Laspinema palackyanum D2c: one gene and its partner. The protein of the gene in region 1 binds, or shares a complex with, the protein of each later gene. Links are inferred from orthologs where the notes say so. Each region holds a gene or a part of one and is shown in the gene's direction. Other genes may lie near its edges.

Region 1 (5,424 bases):
GTGAACGAACCCTCCCACTCTCCCAGATTTTGCAGAAAATTTTCCCATTGCGTTCCCATGTTTTTCCTTGCCCTCCATCCGGTGAAATTTAGAGACAATATTGAGTTTCCATCCCCTTTATACCAGAGTCGGCGATCGGTTCAGTCGGGGTTAAAAGTAGGGTTTCTTTACCCAATCCCTGCCAATTAGCACCAAATCTGGGCTAGAAACTCGGTTTCTTGTCGCCTTTATTTAATACCTACGCTGACCCCCTGGGAGATGGATTTTTACCGTCTTGATAGGGGCTCAATGTGATGATATGATCAAAAACTTGACCGATAAAAAAAGAGAGTCCACTCAGCATTGCTCGGGTCCGGTATTGTCTGGATTGGCAGATTTTTGGCCTTAAAGATAACGGAATTTAGACCTGAGAAATCGGTAGAATCGTCTACAGTAATGTCAAAGTGGTGAAGTCGTCGAGCGATTAATAGGTGAGATTTCCATGACCATGACAAATCGAGTCGGGAACGCAAGGGGGCCGCGCAGGGTCAGGCTCTCCTTTTCTATGTCGAAGCAGGGGGTTCGTCCAGGGATGCCCCCTGCGATGGATCTAGCGCCGCTCACCGCGCTGTGCGCGAGGATCGCTGGACAAAGCACCCTGGTTCTGGTGACGCTCTTGCTGTCTATGGGTGCAGCGACGGCACAACGTCCGACCCCTCCCCCCCCACCCAGACCCCTGGTCCCCGTTGAACAGACTCCAGCATCCTCCACCCCGGAAGCGGCCACTCCCTCCCCCACGGCAGCGCCTACCCCCACGGCAGCGCCCACTCCGGCAGCCACCACGGAGGATGCAACAGAGAATGCACCGGAGAATGCCCCGGAATCAGAAGCGGCCCAGCAAGAGGTTTTACAACAAACTTCGGAACTCGATCCAGCGGTTCAAGAGCAGATTCAAGCGGAAGTAGACCGAGCTTTTATGCGGACTATGAGTCCCTTAGCGGCTGCGATCGCCGGATTAGTGGTTCTTCCCGTAGCAGCAACCTTGGGCGGAATTTGGCTGCTCAGAAAAAGTGTCGCCAATCAGGTTGCAAGTGAGGTCAAAGAACAACTCGGACAAACCCCTCCCTCACAACTCCCCGCCTCACAATCCAAAGGGGGGGGATTGGTTAAAAGTGAGAAAGGTGGGATGCCTCTGGCACTTTCTGAGGAACCGAAGAGCACTGCTCAATTAAATGAGTTGATTTCAATGGCGTTAGCCACTCAAAACTTAATTTCAGAAGCTCGCACCACCCTGGAAGAGTCGATGAAAATGCAAAATCGGATGGAGGAACCCTTCCAGGAGATTTTTGGCATTTATGTCAAACAAGGGAATGAGCTATTTCGGGAAGGGAGATATGAAGATGCCGTGGAGATGTATGACAAGGCCACGGAAATTAATCCTGAGTGTTATGAAGCGTTTTTAGGTCAGGGAGTCGCCTATACAAGATTGCAAAACTACGACGAGGCGATCGCCGCTTATAACAAAGCCATTCGCACCAGTTCCGACAAAGCCGATGCCTGGTACGGAAAAGCCCGCTGCTATGCCTTGAAATCTGATACAGATATGGCAGTTGATAACCTCCGGCAGGCCATTTCTCTCAATCCGGACATTCGAGAAATGGCTCAACATGAGTCAGACTTTAACTCCGTTCGAGAAACGGAATCTTTTGATACGTTGATGCGTTCTTAAAGCACTTTTAAAAACGCAATTGAACAATTCAATCTAGGGCGTTGGTACAGGATTAAATCAAGGCAGAAACCAGCTTTCTAACCTTGCCTGTACCGACGCCCTATTTTATTAGAGGGGATAAAATAAGGATATAAGGTTTCCCTCAGTTATGAGGTCCATTTTGGGAGTGCATCAAGCTGATGGCATCGCTTCGCTTAAGGCGATCGCTCTTCCTGCGGTGCGTGATAACCGTAAGCGTGCCTAGTTGCTTCAAATCTTGCTCGCGATCGGGTGTAGAACGGGATGAGAACAGCTATGATTAGGAAAGAGTTCAACACCATCCAGATACCATGACCATGCCAACTCCTGAATTTCAAGATGTTTTTGATGTCGTTGTTGTGGGTGCGGGTCACTCGGGATGTGAAGCAGCACTCGCTACGGCACGTCTTGGGTGTCGCACCCTTTTGCTGACGCTGAATTTGGATAAGATTGCTTGGCAACCCTGCAATCCGGCAGTGGGTGGCCCTGCGAAGTCCCAACTCACTCATGAGGTGGATGCGCTTGGGGGCGAAATTGGCAAGATGGCCGATCGCACTTATCTACAAAAGCGCGTCCTCAATTCTTCGCGAGGTCCCGCTGTCTGGGCGTTACGCGCTCAAACGGATAAGCGTGAATATGCTCACGTCATGAAAACCATTGTCGAAAATCAAGAGAATTTATCCATCCGCGAAGGCATGGTCACGGATCTGGTTCTGGGGGACAATGATGATGTGATAGGGGTGGAAACCTATTTCGGCGTCGCCTTTGGTTGCAAGGCGGTGATTTTAACCACGGGGACGTTCCTGGGTGGGACGATCTGGGTGGGGAATAAGTCCATGAGTGCGGGACGTGCGGGGGAATTTGCCGCTGTAGGGTTGACGGACACTTTGAACCGTCTGGGATTTGAGACGGGACGGCTGAAAACCGGGACTCCGGCACGAGTGGACCGGCGATCGGTGGATTATAGCAAGATGGAACCGCAACCGGGGGATGAGGAGGTGCGCTGGTTCAGTTTTGACCCGGAGGTTTGGGTGGAACGGGAACAGATGCCTTGTCATCTCACTCGCACGACGGCGGAAACCCATCGGCTGATTCGGGAAAATCTCCATTTGTCTCCGGTGTATGGCGGTTGGGTGGATGCGAAAGGTCCGCGCTATTGTCCGAGTATTGAGGATAAAATTGTGCGATTTGCAGACAAGGAATCGCACCAGATTTTTATTGAACCGGAAGGGCGAGATATTCCTGAATTGTATATTCAGGGATTTTCTACGGGTCTGCCGGAGAGTTTACAGTTGGAATTGTTGCGGAGTCTCCCCGGGTTGGAACATTGTACGATGTTACGTCCCGCTTATGCAGTGGAATATGACTATTTGCCAGCGACTCAGTGTTACCCTACGTTGATGACGAAGAAAATCGAGGGGTTATTCTGTGCGGGTCAGATTAATGGCACGACGGGATATGAGGAAGCTGCCGCACAAGGTATTGTGGCGGGGATTAATGCGGCGCGGTTGGTGCGCGGTGAGGACCCGATTATTTTCCCTCGGGAACAAAGTTACCTGGGGACGTTGATGGATGATTTATGTACGAAGGATTTGCGGGAACCGTATCGGATGTTGACTTCGCGATCGGAGTATCGGTTGTTGTTGCGATCGGACAATGCGGACCAGCGGATGACGCCGTTAGGACGGGAGATTGGCTTGATTTGCGATCGCCGTTGGGAATTATTCACCCAAAAACAGGAGAATATCGCGGCGGAAAAACAACGGTTGGAGACGACGCGGATTAAGGAACATGAGGAATTGGGGGTGGCGATCGCTGCTGATATTCAGCAAAAGATTAAAGGCTCAATTACCCTAGCGGAATTGTTGCGCCGTCCCGGTTTCCATTATGTTGACCTCAACCGTTATGGACTGAGCAATCTGGATTTGAGCTTAGAGGAACGTGAGGGTGCGGAAATTGATATCAAATATTCCGGGTACATCCAACGGCAGCAACATCAAATCGACCAAGTGGCGCGGGAGGAACATCGTAAACTCTCGCCCGATTTGGATTATGCCAATATTAGCACTTTGTCTAAGGAGGCACGGGAAAAATTGGCGAAAGTGAAACCCTTAACCATTGGGCAAGCTTGTCGGATTGGCGGGGTGAATCCTGCGGATATTAATGCGTTGTTGATTTATCTGGAGTTACAAGGACGACAGTTGGCAACCAGTGGCTCAGTGTAGTGTCATGGCAGCAACAACCGGCGGGGGATCAATCCCCCGCCTAACAGCTCAAGTCGGTTGAAACCGACTGAAAATACCACGGGATAAGACTTGCAGTCGGATTTATCCGACTTGAGCTATGAGGCCGCCAATCGATTGATCCCCCGCCGGTTGTTGCCTCAGTAACAGAAAGATGGTTGACCGTTCTGGCAAAAGCGAGGACAATAAATGGGTGCAACTCGTTGAAGCGGATTAGGCCCTAAAATTATTAGGACTGTCGGATTGTCTAAACTAGATTATAAAATCGGAGGGGAACTGCCCGATTGCTCGTAGTTGCCCGAGGATTGCGATCGCATCTTTAACCCTAACCCTTATAAAAAAAAGGCCATGTCTCAGGATATCAGCACCAAAACCATAGACTCATCCCCAGCGGAACAGGAGCGAGGTGGGGTCGGGACCCCGAATTGGTCCGTCGATGCCTACGCCGATCGCCTCATGAATGACCTGTTTCACGATGTAGACAGAATTTTAGATGGAGGCTCTCGCCAACCCAAACCGGCCCCCCCGGATTTGGTAACATTGCAATCGGTACAGGTGCCCCAAATCATCCTCCCCCAGACGATGATGCCCAAAACTGCCGCAGAAGCGACAGTGGATGCCAAGGCAACCCGCACAGATAAACGACGCAAGGGACAATCCTTCGATCGCCTCTTATTAGGGTCCGCCTGTGGATTGCTCCTGATTACCCTAGGTTTATGGTTATGGAATCGGGGATATTTGCAGCAATTCTGGGCGAAAATTGCCCCGGCACAGCCTGAAGCCGTAGCTCCTCCGAAAACGGCGGAACAGTTGAAAGCTGAGGCAGACGCAGATTTTGCGGCCTATATGGAGCGATCGCTCGAAGTGATGGACCGCCAAGCAGCGGGTCAACCCACAGAACCTGTAGTCCCCCCGAATACTGCTTTACCTATTCCCCCGCCTCCGCCTCCGGTGAATGTCACGGTTAATCCCCCCAATGTGATGGTCCCGGCACCCCAGGTTACAGTAAATACGCCCCATCAAGGCAATCTTGCCGAGGTACTCAATCGGATTGCGATCGCCCTGGAACGTGGCATCAATCCCACCCTAGTCCAACCCAATCTCACCGTTACCGTGCCTCGGACCCCGCCAGCGCCTCAAACCACCGCAGCAGCGCCAGCAACTCCGGCACCGGCACCGGCAGCAGCCCCTGCACCAGCCCCGACCCCAGCAACACCAACTCCGGCACCGGCAGCCACTCAAGCCCCCACCCAACAACCTGCTCCTACTCCCACTCCCACCCAACCCCCCAGAACCGTTAACGTACAACCCCAGGTGGCAGCGCCACCCCCACCCGTTCCCCAACCCGCACCCCCAACGGCAGAAGAAGCCCCAGGAGATAATGGAGTTGCGGAAAATCCCCCAGCAGAAGAATCAGAACCAGTCCCTGCCGCAGCGGCATCTAGTTCTAGCGTT
Region 2 (5,277 bases), on another replicon or contig:
AACGCTACCTTATCAGGACATAATAGTGAGGTGAATTCCCTGGCGATTAGTCCCAATAAACAGATTTTAGTCAGTGGCGATCAACAGGGTCAGGTGATCATTTGGAATTTGCGAACGGGACAAATTGCCAATACCCTCACGCGATCGCGTCCGAATCAGTCCAATCCCATCACCTCGGTGGCGATTACTGCCAATGGTCAAACGTTAATCACCGGCAGTAATCAAGGGATTGAACTGTGGGATATTAACACCGGACGCTTGGTTTTGACCTTGCCTGAGTCTGGGGAGGCGAATGCGATCGCCATTAGTCCGGACAGTCGCACATTAGTTAGCGGTCATCTGGATAATACCCTGAAAGTGTGGAACTTGCTGAATGGGAACTTAGTGCAGACCCTGGAAGCGGGAGAACGGGGATTTATAGTCGAATCCGTTGCCATCAGTCCCGATGGTCAAACTATTGCTGCGGGAACCTATCGAGAACTTCGACTCTGGAACCTGGAACGGGGAATTCGCCAGCGCACGATTGTCGCCCATTGTGATTTATGCTATGTGTATGATTTGGCCTTTACTCCCGATGGGACGGGGATTGTTTCTACCAGTGAAGATGGGACTAAAATCTGGAATATAGCCGATGGAACATTGCTGCGGACCCTGGATGGAACGGCGAAATCCTTGGCCTTTAGTGGCGATCGCACCCTAATTTTAGGCGGGGATACCTTGCGAATTTGGCAAGTTCCATAATGAAAATATAGATGGATTCCCCGTTCAAAACTTCCACCCGTTTCTAGTAACCTCATTAAAATTTATATGACGCCGGAAGAGTATTTCGCAGCAGAAGAAATCAGCCCGATTCGTCGCGAATACATTCGGGGGGAAGTCTATCCGATGTTAGCATCTACCCCAGCTCATAACATGATTACCTTGAATTTGGCAACAATCCTCAGAAAACAGGTCCGAGGAACGAAAGGTCATGTATTTGTACAAGATATCAAAATTAGAATAGAAACCGTCGATGCTTTCTATTATCCCGATTTGACCGTGACTTGTGACCCTCGCGACTCCCAGGTAATTAACTCCTTTATTCGCTACCCCTGCTTGATTGTAGAAGTGCTATCCGAGTCTACTGAAGCATTCGACCGAGGGGATAAATTTGCCGATTATCGTCAAATTCCAACCTTAAAAGAGTATTTAATTATCAGTCAAACTCGCCCCCATGTAGAATGTTTTCGGCGCAATGAAAGGGGACGATGGGAATTATATAGTTATCACGCCCTAGAACAAATTCAGTTAACTAGCCTTAATCTCCGAATTGATATGGCGACTCTGTATGAGGATGTTTGGTAAGAGAATAAATCTTAGCGCCCCGAATGGTGTCGGCGACGCCAACTCCGGTGAAGAGTCCGCCAACGGCGAATCAGTTTAATCCCGAAAAAGTAGCTTAAAAATGCACTCAAACTCGCCATCACCACACAGCCGACAAAGAGAGTAAGTACAAAGTCCGCCCCCACTTCCAGTAAGGCTTTCGTGGATTTCAAGCGTTCCATATCAAACTCTTCATGGGATTTGAGTAGCCATTGACCCACCTCAAAATTCAGCCAAAATATCGGCCCATAAGTTAAGGGATTGCTGACCCAAGTGCCAGCAACCGCCATCCATTTATTCCCGCGAAACAGAATCGCTAAGGTCACCCCAATAATCGTTTGCAGGCCAAATAAAGGAAACAATCCCGCAAATACCCCCGCCGCCAACCCTCGGGCGAGGAATTCTGGACTGCCCTTTTGCCGAACTAAACGCCAGAAGTAGTAACGCCAAAACCGATGCCATCGACTGCCGGGACGTTTGCGTTTAGAGAACAGAGAAGTTAAACGAAAGCGATTGATTTTGGTCCTCCGGGAGTTGATGGACAACGGGTGTTTATGCAACATTGTTTTCCCTAGAATAACGGACTGAGTTGTGCAATGGGATTGCTCCCTGAGAGTTTTATAAGTGAGTCTTTAGCTTGAGATTATGACCGATATTTTAGCCTAATTTCCTCATCCTAGGGGGAGATTGGCGATCGCGAGGGATAATAAAGCAGTAGTCATAAAGTATGAAATCATGGATCGGGTGACGCAACGGGAGACGATAGCGGCGATCGCCACGGCGATTGTTCCACAGCAAGGGAGTATCGGGATTGTCCGCCTGTCGGGGTCCCAGGCATTGGCGATCGCCCAAACCCTCTTTCATGCGCCCGGATCCCAACCCTGGGAAACCCACCGGATCCTCTACGGGACAATTCGTCACCCCAAAACCCAGCAAATCGTCGATGAAGCCCTCTTGTTGCTGATGAAATCCCCCCGGTCCTTCACCCGGGAGGATGTGGTTGAGTTTCATTGTCATGGCGGTATCATTCCCGTTCAACAAGTCTTACAACTCTGTTTAGAACTCGGGGCTAGATTAGCACAACCGGGAGAATTTACCCTTCGGGCCTTTTTAAATGGACGATTAGACTTAACTCAAGCAGAAAGTGTCGCCGATTTAGTCGGTGCCCAATCGCCTGCTGCCTCTCAAGCGGCTTTAGCCGGATTGCAAGGCAAATTAGCCCATCCCATTCGCCAATTACGCACTCAATGTTTGGATATCCTAGCAGAAATTGAAGCCCGCATTGATTTTGAAGAAGATTTACCGCCCTTGAATGAACCAGAAATCATTCAATCGATTCAGGGAATACTTAAAGAAGTCGAGAGAATTTTAGGAACTGCCAACCAAGGGCAACTGTTGCGGATGGGATTAAAAGTTGCCATTGTCGGGCGTCCGAATGTGGGGAAATCGAGTTTATTGAATGCCTGGAGTCGTAGCGATCGCGCCATTGTTACCAACCTTCCCGGGACTACCCGAGATGTCGTAGAATCCCAATTAGTCGTTCAGGGAATTCCCGTCCAAGTCCTCGATACCGCAGGCATTCGCGCCACCGAAGACACGGTAGAGAAAATCGGCGTTGAGCGATCGCGACGGGCGGCACAATCTGCTGATTTAGTCCTATTAACCCTCGATGCCCAAGCCGGTTGGACTGCGGACGAACAGGAGATTTATCAACAAGTCAAAGATAAACCCATTGTTGTCATCTTCAATAAAATTGATTTAGTCGAACACATTCCCCCCTTACCTCTGCTAGACAATATCCGCGAAACCGTTAAAACCTCTGCCGCCCATCAACAAGGCATTGAAGCCTTAGAAACCGCCATTTTAAATGCCGTTCATGCCGGAAACTTGCAAGCCGGAAATCTGGATTTTGCCATTAATCAACGCCAAGCCGCTGCCTTAACCCGCGCCCAAACTGCCCTAGAACAAGTTCAAACCACCATTGACCAACAGTTACCCCTAGATTTCTGGACCATCGACCTTAGAGGCGCAATTCAAGCATTAGGAGAAATCACCGGGGAAGAAGTAACCGAATCCGTTTTGGACCGCATTTTTAGCCGGTTTTGCATTGGGAAATAAACAAGTCTTTACCTGTTCACAAGCAAAACCCAATCCAAGAGTCGCTACAAACGTTTGTAGTAACCCCTTCAGGGGTTAAATCAAGATGACTCCTTCAGGAGTCACTACGAACGTTTAAAAATTGGTACTTCTGGAAATACTGGACTCCCTCTTATTTCTGCTTCAAAACCAACAAAGTAATATCATCATACACTTTTTGTTCCCCGATAAATTCCCGGACATCGGCTAAAATAACATCCACAATTTCTGTTGCCGATCGCCCTTGTTGTTGACCCGCCAGTTCCTTCATGCGGTGTAACCCATATTGCACTCCCTCTATATTTTCCGCTTCCGTAATCCCATCGGTATAGACGATCGCCACATCTCCAGGGTTTAATTCAATCTCCATTTCAGCGACAAACTCCCCAATATCTTCCACTAACCCCACGGGAAACCCTAAATCCACTGTATCGATTAACTCCACTTGACCCTCGGCGCGCACCAGGATAATATCTTCATGTTGTCCACTGACCACCAGTTTCCCTTGATGATAATCCAGTAACATCAGGGACATATTCTTTTCCGATTTCATGCGTTGCAAATTGCCATAAACGGCTAAATTGAGCAGGGTCAAAAAATGTACCGGATTGCTGATATCACTTTGGAGGAGAGTGCGGACGGCCATTTGCACCATAATCATTAAAACCCCGCTTTCTAACCCATGTCCCGTCACATCTCCAATGCCAATTTTCACCCCCCCTTGATGTTGAATCACATCATAGTAATCTCCCCCGACTTCCGTTGCAGGTTCCATAAAAGCGGCAATCTCTAAACCCTCAATCCATAGCAACTCTTCTGCACTGGGTAAGAGCATTTGTTGCTGCTGACGAGTAACCTCTAATTCCGCCACTAATCGAACATTTTCAGTTTTCAGCCGAAGCAAATTCAAATGGGTTTTAATCCGGGCTAATAATTCATCCTTTTCTACAGGTTTGGTTAGATAATCATTAGCCCCAGCTTCAAATCCAGCTACTAAATCGGACAATTGATTTTTAGCGGTTAATAATAACACCGGCATTTCTGATGCCTGCCAGGTTTCCCGAATTTTTTGCGTGACTTCATACCCCGTCATTTTCGGCATCATCACATCTAGCAAAACCAGGTCCGGTTTAAAGCCTTTATTGAGAAGTTCTAATGCCTCAAGGCCACTTTTAGCTTGAATCACCGTATAATTTTGCAACGAGAGCATATTAACCAAAACCTGGAGGTTAATCGGTTCATCATCTACAATTAAAAGTTTAGCGGATCCTTGATGAGAGGCAATGACCCGAGGTTCCAAGGGATCCTGGTTTAAATCCGCTGTGGCGAACTGTTTGAGTAAGGGCAAAGTTTCCGAGGAGTTTTCGACTTTTTCCCCAGAAAGAGGCAAAGTAAAGGTAAATTTTGACCCTTCTCCCAGGCGAGACTTTACCCAAATTTGGCCGCCATGTAACTCAACTAATTGTTTGGCGATCGCCAATCCCACTCCCGTTCCTCCATAGAGTCTCGCCGTAGACCCTTCCGCTTGTTCAAACGATTCAAAAATCCGCTCTAATTTATCCTCAGCAATCCCAATTCCCGTATCGGTCAGAGTAATTTCCAGTTGAGAACCCGAGGAAATATTTTCCAACAAGTTATGCCCAGATATTCGCTGGGCAGAAATTTCTATGGTTCCAGTTTCGGTGAATTTAATGGCATTTCCCATTAAGTTATGAAGAATTTGTTGTAAGCGATTTTCATCCGCTATAACCGCTGGTAAATCTAAGGAAATGTTATTGA

The links. Proteins that work in one complex are often made in the same cells at the same time.
Region 2: the proteins of mnmG (region 1) and mnmE are in contact, whole or in part, in a solved structure (PDB 9HIP), measured with the Escherichia coli proteins. The link is inferred for Laspinema palackyanum D2c from one-to-one orthologs.

Annotation. Positions count from the first base shown.
Region 1 is NZ_JAMXFD010000003.1:11,856-17,279, forward strand. The notes cover bases 1,519-4,494. They hold mnmG (tRNA uridine-5-carboxymethylaminomethyl(34) synthesis enzyme MnmG), read left to right. Parts: upstream 1,519-2,037; coding sequence 2,038-3,951; downstream 3,952-4,494. Other genes in these bases: NG795_RS05250 (tetratricopeptide repeat protein), read left to right, coding at 1,519-1,708; NG795_RS05260 (hypothetical protein), read left to right, coding at 4,318-4,494. Outside these bases: NG795_RS05245 (DUF3598 family protein), read right to left, coding at 1-59; more of NG795_RS05250, read left to right, coding at 584-1,518; more of NG795_RS05260, read left to right, coding at 4,495-5,424. UniProt on the Escherichia coli protein: NAD-binding protein involved in the addition of a carboxymethylaminomethyl (cmnm) group at the wobble position (U34) of certain tRNAs, forming tRNA-cmnm(5)s(2)U34.
Region 2 is NZ_JAMXFD010000022.1:67,705-72,981, forward strand. What follows is about bases 1,460-4,288. They hold mnmE (tRNA uridine-5-carboxymethylaminomethyl(34) synthesis GTPase MnmE), read left to right. Parts: upstream 1,460-2,097; coding sequence 2,098-3,480; downstream 3,481-4,288. Other genes in these bases: NG795_RS21175 (DUF2062 domain-containing protein), read right to left, coding at 1,460-1,925; NG795_RS21185 (MASE1 domain-containing protein), read right to left, coding at 3,632-4,288. In the rest of the region: NG795_RS21165 (trypsin-like peptidase domain-containing protein), read left to right, coding at 1-741; NG795_RS21170 (Uma2 family endonuclease), read left to right, coding at 808-1,344; more of NG795_RS21175, read right to left, coding at 1,356-1,459; more of NG795_RS21185, read right to left, coding at 4,289-5,277. UniProt on the Escherichia coli protein: Exhibits a very high intrinsic GTPase hydrolysis rate. Involved in the addition of a carboxymethylaminomethyl (cmnm) group at the wobble position (U34) of certain tRNAs, forming tRNA-cmnm(5)s(2)U34.